Regions from separate parts of the Trichormus variabilis 0441 genome, predicted to be linked through region 1. Evidence: predicted binding sites of a transcription regulator. Region 1 holds the regulator's gene; each other region holds the start of a gene.

Region 1 (3,550 bases):
TTGGGGACTGGGCATATAAGGAAAAAGTGGTGAAAAAATCATTCTTTTTCCACCTTGTTTGTTCCTCATACCTAATCCCCAATCCCTAATACCCAGTACCCAGATTTTATTACATCCCCATGATTTCGTATCCTGCATCTACGTACAGGACTTGACCAGTAATACCACTAGCTAAATCACTAGCCAAGAAGGCGGCTGTATTGCCAACTTCTAGCTGAGTCACAGTCCGACGTAAGGGCGCTACTTGTTCTACATGGTGAATCATATCTAAAATGCCACCAACGGCGCTAGAAGCCAAGGTACGGATGGGGCCAGCAGAAATGGCGTTAACGCGAATATTTTGAGAGCCGAGTTCAGATGCTAGATAACGTACACTAGCTTCCAATCCCGCTTTAGCAACTCCCATAACGTTGTAGTTAGGAACAGCTCTGACACCACCCAAATATGACAAAGTAATAATGCTACCACCTTCGGTCATCAGAGGTTTAGCCGCACCACTTAACTGCACCAGTGAAAAAGTGCTGATATCTAAAGCCGTGGCAAAACCAGCACGGGATGTTTGGCTAAAATCTCCAGTCAAATCATCTCTGTTAGCAAAGGCTAGACAATGAATCAGAATATCTAACCTGCCCCATTTATCGCGGATGGTATCAAAAGTAGACTGAATTTGTTCATCATTTTGAACATTACAAGGCAAGAATAAGCTGGGGTTGAGGGGTTCTACGAGTTCTGAAACTTTCTTCTCAAATTTGCCACGTTCATCTGGTAGATAAGTAATACCAAGGTTGGCTCCAGCTGCGTGCAGTTGTTGGGCAATCCCCCAGGCAATGGAACGATTATTGGCGATACCTGTAACTAAGGCATTTTTTCCAGTCAGATTCAGCATAGAGATTTTTGTTGTCATTAATGTGATCGATTCATTTGTACAGCTTGACAGAAATCACTACCCAGTAGAAGAGGTAATCAAGTTATGTTGGGAATTTTCTTGCTGTTTAACTGGAAAGAATGTTTAGGGGACAGGAGGGGAGCAAGAGAGGCAAGGGAGGCAGGGGAGGCAGGGGAGGGCAGGGAGGAAAGAGGGTCAGAATTTTTCTTTTCCCCCCTTACTCAAGAACAGCCTGCCTGAACCAAGATAGGACTTACGCAACCAAGTTATTTGTTGAGACTGGGTGTAAGGGTTTTAAAAATTTGCACCCCTACACCCCCATACCCCTACACCCTTATCCAAACCCTTTATCTTTGTTTTATACATAGTTAGCAAAAATGATGATTATTAAGGGCGTTTTTTAGAATAAAATGTTTGTTATTTCTTAAGATATTTTCAAGATTACTTAATTTTTTCTGCAAAAAACCTGATGGTTAGAGAAAGTAGAAGTATCTATCAAGAACTGCTAGCTAAAAATAGTAAAATTTGGGTATCATTATGAACAAATAACCATAAAGTTGTACGTTTGAGTATAGGAAAGTACAGAAAGGTTAACGGTGCTTTATTGATTTTTCAGGTGTATTCTTAGGTAATTAGTTTTTAGTTTTTTGTTATTCCGGCATTGGGTAGGGGAAGGGAGATGATCGTGACACAAGATAAGGCCCTAGCAAATGTTTTTCGTCAGATGGCAACCGGAGCTTTTCCTCCTGTTGTCGAAACGTTTGAACGCAATAAAACGATCTTTTTTCCTGGCGATCCTGCCGAACGAGTCTACTTTCTTTTGAAAGGGGCTGTGAAACTTTCCAGGGTGTACGAGGCAGGAGAAGAGATTACAGTAGCACTACTACGGGAAAATAGCGTTTTTGGTGTCCTGTCTTTGTTGACAGGAAACAAGTCGGATAGGTTTTACCATGCGGTGGCATTTACTCCAGTAGAATTGCTTTCTGCACCAATTGAACAAGTTGAGCAAGCACTTAAGGAAAATCCAGAGTTATCGATGTTGATGCTGCGGGGTCTGTCTTCGCGGATTCTGCAAACAGAGATGATGATTGAGACCTTAGCGCACCGGGATATGGGGTCGAGATTGGTGAGTTTTCTGTTAATTCTCTGTCGTGATTTTGGTGTTCCTTGTGCAGATGGAATCACTATTGATTTAAAGTTATCTCATCAGGCGATCGCCGAAGCAATTGGCTCTACTCGCGTTACTGTTACTAGGCTACTAGGGGATCTGCGGGAGAAAAAGATGATTTCCATCCACAAAAAGAAGATTACTGTGCATAAACCTGTGACTCTCAGCAGACAGTTCACTTAAAGAAGAATACAGGAGTCAGAATTCAGAATGTGGCTAATTATTACCATAGGCTAAATCCTGCTCATTATAGATTTAGTTGGTTTCTTCAATCCGTTTATTTAACTCAAAGTGACGGTGAACCCATACTGAATTTTGGCTCTTGCCTTCTGAACTCTTTAAACAATTGGAATAATGAGAGGTGGTACGTGTTATATTTTTTTCAATGACACCCATAGTTAGAAGTAAATCGAAAATCTTGAGTAACTTCAGCTATTGCCACCCTCCCATTCTCCACAAATAATGATTGAAAGTAGTAGGCTGTATCTGGACTCAATTGGGTAGCTGAAGATGACCACTGGGTACATCCTCATAGCAGCAATTTTAATTTTGGGAGGTGTAATTGCCACTGTTGGCGATCGCATCGGCACAAGAGTTGGCAAAGCACGCCTCTCTCTGTTTAATCTACGCCCCAAAAATACGGCTGTACTGGTGACAATTTTGACGGGAGGACTGATTTCAGCAACTACCCTGGCAATTTTATTTATTGCTGATGAAGGACTGCGGAAAGGGGTTTTTGAGTTAGAAGATATTCAAAAAGACCTCAGGCAAAAACGAGAACAGCTTAAAGTCGCAGAAGAGCAAAAAACTCAGGTAGAAATTGAGCGCAATAAAGTTAATCAAGAGCTAGAAACCACCAGAACCGACAAAAGACAAGCAGAAACTCAGCGCGACCAAGCCAAAAAAGAAAAATTAAAAGCACAGCAAGATTTAGCGCAAACCCAAGCACAATACCAGCGCACCCAAAGCCGACTGGGACAAGTAGTTACACAATATCAAAAAGCGATCGCTGAACTACAAAGCGTTTACAATCAAAGACAAGCCTTACAAGGGGCAGTAGAACAACTCAAGACGGAGCGTCGTAGGCTATATGCTGAAGCAAAAAAAGCCATAGAACAACGCGATAGAGAACTAGCTAACCGTCAACAAGCTATAGAACAACGCGACAGAGAACTAGCTAACCGTCAACAAGCACTACAACAGCGCGACCTGAAAATCTCCCAACTGGATAAACTAATTCAAAACCGTAACTTGGAAATTACACAGCGAGAAGAGGTAATTGCCAAGCGAGAATCAAGGCTTAAAGAATTAGAAACACAACAGGACTATTTAGAGCAGGAAGTGGCGCGACTAGAAAAATATTATCAGTCATACCGCGACTTACGTTTAGGCAAACTAGCATTAGTTCGCGGTCAAGTTTTGGCCTCTGCTGTTGTTCGGACTAATCAGGTAGCGGCTACACGTCAGATAATCCTCCAACTACTGCAAGAAGCTAA
Region 2 (3,550 bases), 2.0 Mb from region 1:
GTACCAGGAATTTCTGTTTGGGCTTGTACACCTCGGTAATGTCTTTCACCTAAATGGGCTAAATCTTCTTGAGGAATACCAGGGCCATTATCACTAATGGCAATTCCTTGAAAATTCAGTTTTTCTTGCCCGGCTTGAATATAAATCTTGCCACCTTGGGGTGTGTATTTTAAGGCATTATCAATGATATTAGTCAACACTTCTTGCAAAGCTTTAATATTTACCCTGACTAATGGTAAATCTTGAGAAATATCTGCTTTCAACTTGATATGTCGGTCTTGAGCGATCGCTTTGGCTGACATGAGTAATGGTGTTAATAAATCAATTACAGCACAATCAGTTAATTGCTCTCCCGTCCCCGGTAATAATAACGCTGGTTTGGCTTCTTTTTGGACGGTGGCTTCGACAAATCCCTCTTTTTCTGGTAAAACTAACCTAGATAAATCTGCCTCTGTCCAATCAATGACTTGCTCAAATTTTTGTAGCAATTCCTTGAGGCGATCGCTCTCCCTAACAATATTCTCGCCCACATCTCGATTTGGATCACCAGGGCGCAATCTTTTCAAGAGAAGTTTACCAAAAGTCCGTAAGGCAGTTAAGGGATTCCGAAACTGATGTAATAAATTATCGAGTAAATCTTGCTGTTGTTCTTGCAGAATTTGTTGTTGATGCAGTTGGTGTTGCAACCATGCTCGACGCTGATCCAAAATACAAGCGATCGCCAGTGTTTGTCCGACTTTCTGCACTTGGCTTTGCTCTTGTTCGTTCCAGGGGCGATCGTCTCTACTTGTCACCAATAATCCCATCATCACCCCCTCATGCACCAGAGGTAAGACTATTTGGCGTTTATCTAACAAGTAATCATCACCAAAAGGCGATGACGTTCCACCTACTGTAGGCGCTCTCCCCGACTCTGGTGTTTCTTCGGCTGGCGCTACAGCCAATAATTTCCCCTGTTGTTGAGGTAGCAACAGCATATCACCCACTTGTAATTGTTTACGTGCATTCACCTCAGCAATCTCTTCTCCTGGCAGTATAACTGCTGTCTCTGGATAAGCAACCACAGGAATCAGTTTCGCCTCCCCTGTCGGCGACTCTATCAATTCTTGGGTTAGATAAACTACACTTAAAGAAGCTCCTAGCCCTTGGGTAAGTAGTGCTATTTGCTCTCGACATAGAGCCACAAAATCTGAACTGGCAGATATTAACATTTTTCAGCTCTTGCTCAGGATCACGGTTTTTGAGGGAAGATAAGAGAAGATACTTTATTTTCCTCAGTTATTTAATAAAGCTTAACTAAATCTTTCGAGTAATGGTTTTTCTCAAGGAGTGATGTACCAATTAGCTTTTGATTTATCTACCGTCAATAGTAATATCTTTGTTGTATCTAAAGTTTAAAAACTATTGATCTTTTGAACTAGAACTTATATAATTACGACGGATTTTGTAGCTATCACTACAATCTATAGCTTGAAAGAGGAGGAAAATAGGTTGGCAAGGAGACGTAAAAGAAAAAGTCGTCGTCGCCAGGAAGGACGACGTATTTTAGAACACGTACCTCAATACAGCATCGAAAGCGGTGAAGAGAAACCCGTGACAGCAGCCAGAAAATTTATTCAAGCTGAAGGTATCTTGCCACCGGCGTTGCTACTCGTAAAGCGAAACGAACACACTACAGACCGTTATTTTTGGGCAGAGAAAGGGCTGTTTGGCGCTCAATACGTCGAGGAAAATCATTTCTTGTTTCCCAGCCTGCGGGTACTTGAATCTCCCGCAGGGGCAGAACCAGTGGCGGTAGGCAGTCGCTGATTCATAGATGATAATCTTACGTGTTGAATACAGCTTCTGACAATCATTTAACTGGCAAAAGTGTGCAGTTTATGCAAAATTTCCATTTTTTTTAAGTTTGTCACTAACTTGCCAGTAGAGCTAGTCCAAGTAATTGGAGAATTAACCCTCAAAAGACTAATTTAGTTTGCCTGGGTTGGCTAGTCTCATGATGCAGAAGAGAATCATGATAGAGCAGAAAACACCCAGAAGCGAGAGTTGAACTTTGCTCTCCTCCTGTGAATTTTTCAGAAAACTCTGTCAAGATACACGCTTTTCCCTGCGATTTGCGGTCGTAGGGAAAAAGAACACTAGTACAAAAGGCGATAGGTAAAAAGCAAAGGGCGAAACATAGAGTGATATCAATTCAAAATTTTGGAGGATTGATGGTGCTTTGTGTTTGATTCTGTCATTTAGTACTAGTGATTCTCCCGATTTTTTCTCTTAAATATCCATTTCCCAAAAAATAGACATACAGTTTGCATCTACACACTCAACTACTAATTATTCATTAGGCTTTAAAGGTAGTGCTTTTTGTAGCTCAAGTAGTTCATCACGATGAGCAACAACGGTTATTTTACTAAATAATTGCGGCTGATTAGCCAAAGATTCTAGTTTCAGCACAACTTTTTCTAGCCTACCTGCTTTTTTCCAATAAAAAAGGCCACTCAAAGGCGCAAATAATACCAAGCCCAGAAAAATATTACCGAATCTAGGGAACAACAAAGCGAAAACCAAAGACAAACAGACTAGACCAGCAGATGCTAGCAGCGTGAGAAACACTGCTAAAAATATGCTGGGTTTCACGAACCCTTCAAAAGTCACTTGGTTTTTTTCATGGTCTACTTCTGCCACTCGGTAAGACCGAGAGCGAAAATACTCTTGTAATTGCGGCATTAAAACGCTTTCTTCTTGCTCGGAAATCAATTGCATCATTTCTGTACGGTCTTTAGTCGATGCCCGAATGAAGAAGAGCAAACCAACCGCCAGTAACAAGGTGAGTAAGAACGTTGATGGCAGAATAGCAGTATCCATAACTAAATTATTAATGTTTAACAGGAGGAGATTTATTCATTATTAATTATTGGTTAATTTGTCCTCACATAAATGTAATTTTGCCAAAGCCGGGCTAAATCTTCCGCTTGATGTTGCCATTCTGGAGAAACTTGGTACATTCGCCTGGGGCGACCTCTCCCTTCCAACTTCTTCCAATACCCAGTAATTGCCCTATTGTCTTCCAGAAATTTGATGGCACTATAAAGTACAGTATCTGAGAGCCGATAGGTAGGGTGTTCAGTTTCTAGTTGCTGAATTAATTCAGTTCCGTAGGATTCACCTTGTAGTAAAACATACAGAATGTAACAAATTGCTACTTCCTGGCAGAGGTAAGTTGGCGGAGGATTTTCAAAGAATTGATATATATCCTCAATTTTCATAAGTTCGTGGATGGCTAAAAGTATCACTTACGGTGGAAGCTACGGGTTTTTCATCAGTATAGGGCGCTACTTCTAAAAAGTAAGTATATAGCGCTACCTGGAGAAAATTTACCCAGTGTAAACAAGTAATGATGAACTACCTTGTGAACAGTAAAAGTCACAAGCAAAAGTTTGAGTCACGCAAAGAATTGCGCCTCTATCTAGCTTTAATTAGTGTTGTGAGGAGTTGCCTAGACAGTGGTTTTGCCACTATCTAGGTGTCAAGTAATGCCGAGATGGTTTAGAAC
Region 3 (3,550 bases), 630 kb from region 1:
AAATTGTGCTGCTGTTTCTAAATAGGTCATGGTGGTCTTGATATTGAGTGTTGGGTTGTAGAGTTGATTCTCTGCATTCTCAATATATAGCGGTTTGCAGTTGAGTCCAATCATATCGGGATTCAGCAACACCAAAAAATAATATTGTGTTAAAAATCCCCATTGACAGACAATGGGGATGATAAAAACTTAGATATTAGGGTTAATTAAGGTGAGAATTGCTCACCATATTAGGGTTGCTGAATGTTAATTACGCTTTGCCATTATCAATTACCAACCCCCACAGATATTTTTAGATATTTAGATGTGCTTAATTGACATAACCACTGGTAAATTTAGTTACAGTTTCCGACTGTATAACCTTGCCATTTTTGATAATATCTAGACTGGCACCAGTAACGATATATTCATATTTGCCATTTTTAGCGACATATCCTGTACCTTCTTCCACATAAGCTGGCAAAGAATAAATTCCTTTACCTGTATGCTTAGAAATGCCTGTATAAAACAGCTTTTTCCGTCGCTCGCAAAGATGAATAATAAAATTAGGAGTTTCAATTCTGGCTGATAATCTTCCCCCTCCTGCATATTTGGGACAAGTGCGTACACTAGCTATATTTCCGCTATTTCCTGCTGAATTCTTATTAGCTGTTAGTTCTGAGGCAATAGCAGAATTAACACTACCAGTAAATGATAAGGCTGTGCCAAAAGTTGTAGCTAAGATGAATAATAAAGACTTCATTTGTTTTTGAGGATAAATGTTCATGTTCAGTCTATTAATTTGATAGATTTATACTTCACGGGACGATTTAGATTGAATCAAAATAGATATAAAAATCCGATTTGATTATTGTTACAATTTTTGGTATTTGTAGGGTGAGAAATACTCGCCACATCAAGGTTTTGATGGGCATTGCCTACATAGCTCAAAAAAATCAAATACTAATCTTATGGAGTAAAATCTATGTTCATATCTACCCATCAGTTATGAGACTTTTCGGATTTTTCTTTGATGTTTATTTGAGAAACTTAGTATCACAGCTGATTAGTTGCAGCTATTGTTCCATTTTGCGTTTAAGGTCGTGCTGTAGCTCTTGAAACACATCGACCCACGAGGATGTTCGATTGAACAATTGAAAATATCACGCCACGGATTCCAGATGAGTCCAGTTTTGGCTTCACTTGGATTGTTCTAAACCATATTGCATCTGTGTACTAAATGGCGCTAGCAAACCAAACATAGCGCAGCTAGTGAGAAATACTGTTTTAATTGCCTTTGTGGCATTAATCTTTTTTATTTTATATCCCCTGTAGAAAAAACAATAAACCTCGTTTTTCGTGTATGGAAGTCTGGCCTTAGCCTTTCAACCTCTTGCTGAGTTACACGTTGAGGTTTTAGTTTTTATGCAGGAGTTGGGAAGGAGGAATATTAATAGTTAATGTAAGTTTCCAACAAAAAACCCGCCTGAGCGGGATGAACACAACAAAACTATGAACAATGAGTACTGAAATTTAGGCAAATTGTCTTAATTCAGCTTCTAGTTGCCGAATTAGTCTTTCATCACCTTTCGCTCTAGCTACTTCTAGGCGGTGCTGTATGTTTCTTTGAATATTTTGTCTGTGTACTTCCTTGGCAGTGCTATTCGCCTTAAATCTAGTTTGGCTCATAGGATTAACCTCTTAATTTTTCTACTTTATGTCTGTTCTTCCTAACATAGCACAGTTTTCGTAGTGTATGTTACAGAAAAAATTAATTTAATATAGATATGTTTATTTGTTATGCCAAAAAATTGGTCTTATCAGCCTTTGTTGACTTTACTGAGTGATTTTGGCGATCGCGATGTGTATGTAGCTGTAATGAAAGGAGTAATTGCCCAAATTAACCCTAAATTACAGATGGTGGATTTAACCCATCAAATACCACCGCAAAATATTGCTGCTGCTAGGTTTTGTTTGATGAATGCTTATCCCTACTTCCCTGAGGGTACTGTACATATAGCTGTGGTAGATCCGGGGGTGGGTAGTAGAAGACGGGCGATCGCAGTAGAATTTGCAGATGGGTTTCTAGTGGGGCCTGATAATGGCATATTTAGCGGTGTATTAGCTCAAAGTCGAGCTATGGCAGTTGTAGAACTAACTAATCCCCAGTATTGGCGTACTCCTGAACCTAGCAAAACTTTTCATGGTAGAGATATTTTTGCCCCAGTCGGCGCTCATCTGGCTAGTGGCGTATCTCTCCAACATCTGGGACAAGAAATTGCACCAGCCACTTTGGTACAGATGAACATGAAAAACTGCACTCAGACAGCAACAGGCTGGTCTGGTTGTATTCAATATATAGATTACTTTGGTAATTTAGTTAGTAATATTCCTGGTGATTGCATACAAGGCAAAAAATGGTGTGTGCAAGTTAGTGGCTTGATGATTCCGGGGTGTGATACCTATAGTGATGTGAAACTGGGAGAGGCTACAGCTTTAATCGGCAGTCATGGCTGGGTAGAAATTGCCATCAATAGCGGTGATGCACATTCACAGTTGCAGATTAACTTGCTAGATCCTCTAGAAGTCATTAGTTATTAGACTAGTACATAAAGGCAAGGTGAGAACCGTTGACTGTTGACCAATAACTATGGACTAGTAACGAATGACTACATCAACAATATCTGCACCGGAAGTTTATCAAGGTCAATTTGGGGAGTTTACGATTAATCAGAGCGATCGCAAGGGTGTGATTATTTACCGTTCTGGTTTAATGGTAGCAGCCTTGAGTTTTGCCATTGGCACTACTTTAGTATTATTCACCAATAATCCTATTGCTATTCAAGCCCTAACTCCCTTATACACTTGCTTCAGTTTGGCCCTGGGAGTGAGTTTATTGACAATTCATATTTATCTTGCACCATTGCACAGACTATTACAGGTTTTTTGGATAATTGGTAGCATTGCTGCGTTTATCTTCGGACATTCCGACAGCCAACCTTTTGCTGTGACTGTATACAATCAACCTTTGACCATATTGGGAATTGGTTTTACCTTCGCAGCGTTAACAGGGATTTATTTCAAAGAAGCGTTTTGCTTTCATCGTTTAGAAACCAAAGTCCTAACTTTCCTCGTACCCACACTTTTATTAGGACATTTGGTAGGAGTTTTACCAACTCAATGGGAACAAATTTTATTAGGAACTTGGGCAATTTTATTCTTAATCTTTGCTGTGCGTAAAGTAATACAAGCCATTCCCCCCGATATTGGTGATAAATCTGTATTTGCCTACCTCAAAGATAAAAACTCAGTCAAAATTGAAGAGACAGAATAAAAAACTTCCCCAGTCCCCAGTCCCCAGTCCCCAGTCTCCAATCCCCGATACCCAACCCCCCAAATTTGGGAATACTCAACCCAGTGGGTGTGAGGATGGGAATGTGGGAGAAGAACGAGCCTATTGGTTAGCTTGGGCGCAAATTTCTGGGGTTGGGCCTGTTTTGCTGCGACGACTACAGCAGCATTTCGGTACATTAGCAGCAGCTTGGAATGCTACTCAGGCGCAGTTAGGGGA
Region 4 (3,550 bases), 1.7 Mb from region 1:
CAAATTGCTGATTTTTATTAGTATCATTTAATTCTACCAAACGGTTCCAACTAAGAGTAATAGCAACAAAACTATCTTTCTTGAGTGGCCTTGTTAACCCATACTCAACAGACTTCCCTACATCTACTTGTCGATAATCCCAGCCAATACCTGGAACTGGTGCTGTTGGTTGCCATTGACCAGCGCTAAATTGCTGATAAGCACGAAACGCATTTAAATGACCCGTTCCCATTTGGGCATCCAAGGGAATTTTCGGGTCTTGATAGGCATCAGAAGACAACCAATCTTGGCTTTGTTTATCAATAAGTGTGCGAGTCATGCCCAAGCGTAAACCATCACCACTATCTTGAATCTTTTCGGCTGAATTGAGTAGTACTGCTTTCATCACTTGCTGACGACGGCTATCAATGCTCCAATTTGGTTTTTTGGTGCGTAACTGTCTATCACCAAACTCTTGTAGCAAAGCCACGGTAGCGGTGAGATGCGGCGCAGCAAAACTTGTACCTGTAACTTTGTTCAACTTGCCATCAGGATTGAGCAAGTTAATATTACTACCAGGCGCTACTATACTCACAGCGCGACGACCATCTATATTAAATTCCTTACCAGCCAAGCGACCGCTAACACCTTGGTTAACACCTGCTAGGTTAGAAACGTCAACTTTATTAAAAATTCCCCCTCTCCGGGATGAAAAAGCCACGTTGATTCCGTTAAAATTATCTGTAGGGATAGGAATACCACCTTTACCCTGATTGCCTGCGATCGCATACACGACATCATGAACACGACTCGACCAGTCAACACACAAGGTAAGTAAAGCATTCCCATCTAAAACAGCCTCTGGTCGAGGGTCACGGTTAAGAGGTTCACCAAAGCTAAAGTTAATAGCGCGGACATCACCACCATTTTGTAATGCTATGTGCTGGGCCGATAAACACTCTTCCGGTTGACCCATATTTTTAGTAGAACCTACCGCCGATGAATATAATCTCGCGGCTGGTGCAACCCCAGGTAAACCTTTGTCCCTACTGACCATCACACCAGCCACATTATAAGCATGGGGGTCAACACCATTATTAGATTTAGCTGGGCCATTGCGTAAAAAAACAGCCGCCAGCGAAACGGCACGATTTTTAGACACAGCCTTATCCCAACCAAACATCCCCGGACGACCAATTTCCACCTGACCGATAGCAATCTTTCTACCAAGCAAATTATAAGGAGGTTGGTGTAACTTCAAAGCATCAATACCGTTAGTTCCCAAAGAACTTTGTAAAGCCGCAGCCAACACAGGCACACTTAAACAAGAAGCACTTAATCCGCAAATTATCCAAGTTAGTTTTTTCATTGTTATTAGTCAGTGGTCAGTTGTCATTGGTCAATAGTCAATAGTAATTCTTCCCCTACTCCCCAGTCCCCAATCCCCAATCCCCAGTCCCCAATCCCCAGTCCCCAATTTCTAAAAATCCTCAATATTTTGTTACAGTATTTTGTTACAATGCTTACAGACGAGGACGCTTAAAAACCCACCAGCCATGACCCAAAACCGATCTGAAAAACCCATAGTAATCTCTCCATCTATCCTATCAGCCGACTTTAGCCGTCTAGGTGATGAAATTCGTGCTGTAGATGCAGCTGGAGCTGATTGGATTCATGTTGATGTAATGGACGGTCGTTTTGTACCTAATATTACGATAGGTCCTCTGGTAGTGGAGGCAATTCGTCCAGTTACAAAGAAACCTCTGGATGTCCACTTGATGATTGTGGAACCAGAAAAGTATGTAGAAGATTTTGCTAAAGCAGGGGCTGATATCATTTCTGTTCATTGTGAACATAATGCTTCGCCACATCTGCACCGCACCCTGGGACAAATCAAAGAATTAGGTAAACAGGCAGGTGTCGTACTCAATCCTGGTACACCTTTAGAACTCATTGAATATGTTCTAGAACTGTGCGACCTCATACTAATTATGAGCGTTAACCCCGGCTTTGGTGGTCAAAGCTTCATTCCTGGCGTAGTACCCAAAATCCGCAAGTTGCGTCAAATGTGTGATGAACGCGGTTTAGACCCCTGGATTGAAGTAGATGGCGGACTAAAAGCTAATAATACTTGGCAAGTTTTAGAAGCAGGCGCGAATGCAATTGTGGCTGGTTCTGCTGTATTTAACGCTAAGGATTATGCAGAAGCGATTACCAATATTCGCAACAGCAAGCGTCCGACACCAGAATTAGCTAAGGTTTAATTTAGTTTCTCATCGTTAACAAAAAAAGGCGATCGCTTGTGCGATCGCCTTTTTTTTATGATGGAAATTTATAACTCAAAATCTATTTGCGGCTACCCAACCACTTAGCGGCGGCGATACCAATTAGCCCTGCAACTACCGGATTGCTGAGGAATTTCATAATTCCTGGTTGTTCTGCGAGGACTTCGCGGAAAATGTCGGGGTGGTTGTGATAGGCGAAGGATGCAAGTTTGCTGACATCATCAGCATTCATACGGCTGGCGTGGTGAGTGCTAAGTCCTAGTTGTTGTTCTAGGTGCTTATCATCTAATCCCCTTTGCTTGAAGTGTTTGAAAAAGGCGCGGGCGACATCATCCCGTTCGTTGGGCTTGATTTGGGCGATCGCTTTTTGTAATTCTGGTTCCATTTGGCTGGAAGGGATCTGATCTGGCTGAAAAGATCGACCAAACAATTGACGACGCTGATCTGTGGTTGTCCGTTGAGCGAAATCGTCAAAGGTTTCGTATTCAGTCGCAGGATCACCCGTTGGGCTATCTAAAGATTCGACATTACCTTCACCCAAATCTCTTAGGACTTGCCGTCTATATTCTTCGCTACTTGTCACTTTTCTCTTCTCCTTATTAATGCCAATTCAGCGATTAGGTATACTGAATTTGGTTAGTCTGAACGTCGTACTTAGCCGTCAAAATCAACTTTTTATCAGGCCCATACACGAGAACAGTTAAATCTTGATTGGGAAAGTTTTTGCGGAAACCTTGGGTTAAAGATTTGACTAGAGGTCGCACTTCATTAGGACGTACTTGACGCGAAATCACAACTCCTAGCTTGTTGTTATCACGCACATACGCATCTTGAATTAATCCTTGAGAAGTCTGTACAACCCAGTTACCAAAAGTTTGTCCAGATGGCGAGTTTCCCCTCTCTAATTGGGAATAAGCTGTACCACTACCAATCGCTGATGGGGTGCTTGTCCGGTCAAGCTGAGCTACGTTTCCGCCACCGCAAGCAGTCATAAGCATCAACATAAAAACTAAGACAACAGTAGTCAAGATTTTCCTGCTCTGCTGAACCCAAGTCATTTTTTATCCCTCCCATTTACATACGATTTATAACAAGCTATTTATTAAGGTTATTGATGTGATATTTATCAAATAATTAGCTCAGAGAAACTTTTTGAAAAATGTAGAGATATGACGAATCAAATCTCTACAACAGCCTTATAGATTAGCCTCCATCTCCCAAACTAAACCTTTCACCAATAGGTAATAAAAAGACTATTGTCTTTTGTCAAATCACCAGCTTTAGTC

What was found. Region 1 encodes NtcA, which controls nitrogen genes in cyanobacteria. Its sites were predicted from a motif close to TNTGTANNNNNNNNTACANA; they were not measured.
Region 2: GSQ19_RS13885 (DUF3155 domain-containing protein) is a predicted target of NtcA. The motif match lies at 1,444-1,463, and genes of this name have one in related genera.
Region 3: GSQ19_RS24895 (SAM hydrolase/SAM-dependent halogenase family protein) is a predicted target of NtcA. The motif match lies at 1,726-1,745, and genes of this name have one in related genera.
Region 4: rpe (ribulose-phosphate 3-epimerase) is a predicted target of NtcA. The motif match lies at 1,490-1,509, and genes of this name have one in related genera.

Annotation. Positions count from the first base shown of each region.
Region 1 covers NZ_CP047242.1:5,407,402-5,410,951, reverse strand. The annotation lists gene fabI (enoyl-ACP reductase FabI) at 110-886, opposite strand; gene ntcA (global nitrogen regulator NtcA) at 1,566-2,237, shown strand; gene GSQ19_RS22250 (DUF3084 domain-containing protein) at 2,565-3,550, shown strand, end outside.
Region 2 covers NZ_CP047242.1:3,434,585-3,438,134, forward strand. The annotation lists gene GSQ19_RS13880 (GAF domain-containing sensor histidine kinase) at 1-1,211, opposite strand, end outside; gene GSQ19_RS13885 (DUF3155 domain-containing protein) at 1,492-1,809, shown strand; gene GSQ19_RS13890 (cofactor assembly of complex C subunit B) at 2,332-2,862, opposite strand; gene GSQ19_RS13895 (PadR family transcriptional regulator) at 2,916-3,263, opposite strand.
Region 3 covers NZ_CP047242.1:6,041,332-6,044,881, reverse strand. The annotation lists gene arsM (arsenosugar biosynthesis arsenite methyltransferase ArsM) at 1-30, opposite strand, end outside; gene GSQ19_RS24900 (hypothetical protein) at 311-766, opposite strand; gene pirA (arginine synthesis PII-interacting regulator PirA) at 1,513-1,668, opposite strand; gene GSQ19_RS24895 (SAM hydrolase/SAM-dependent halogenase family protein) at 1,780-2,580, shown strand; gene GSQ19_RS24890 (DUF2301 domain-containing membrane protein) at 2,645-3,313, shown strand; gene dprA (DNA-processing protein DprA) at 3,417-3,550, shown strand, end outside.
Region 4 covers NZ_CP047242.1:773,882-777,431, forward strand. The annotation lists gene GSQ19_RS03155 (S8 family serine peptidase) at 1-1,348, opposite strand, end outside; gene rpe (ribulose-phosphate 3-epimerase) at 1,536-2,243, shown strand; gene GSQ19_RS03165 (hypothetical protein) at 2,326-2,847, opposite strand; gene GSQ19_RS03170 (hypothetical protein) at 2,882-3,322, opposite strand; gene GSQ19_RS03175 (CsbD family protein) at 3,545-3,550, opposite strand, start outside.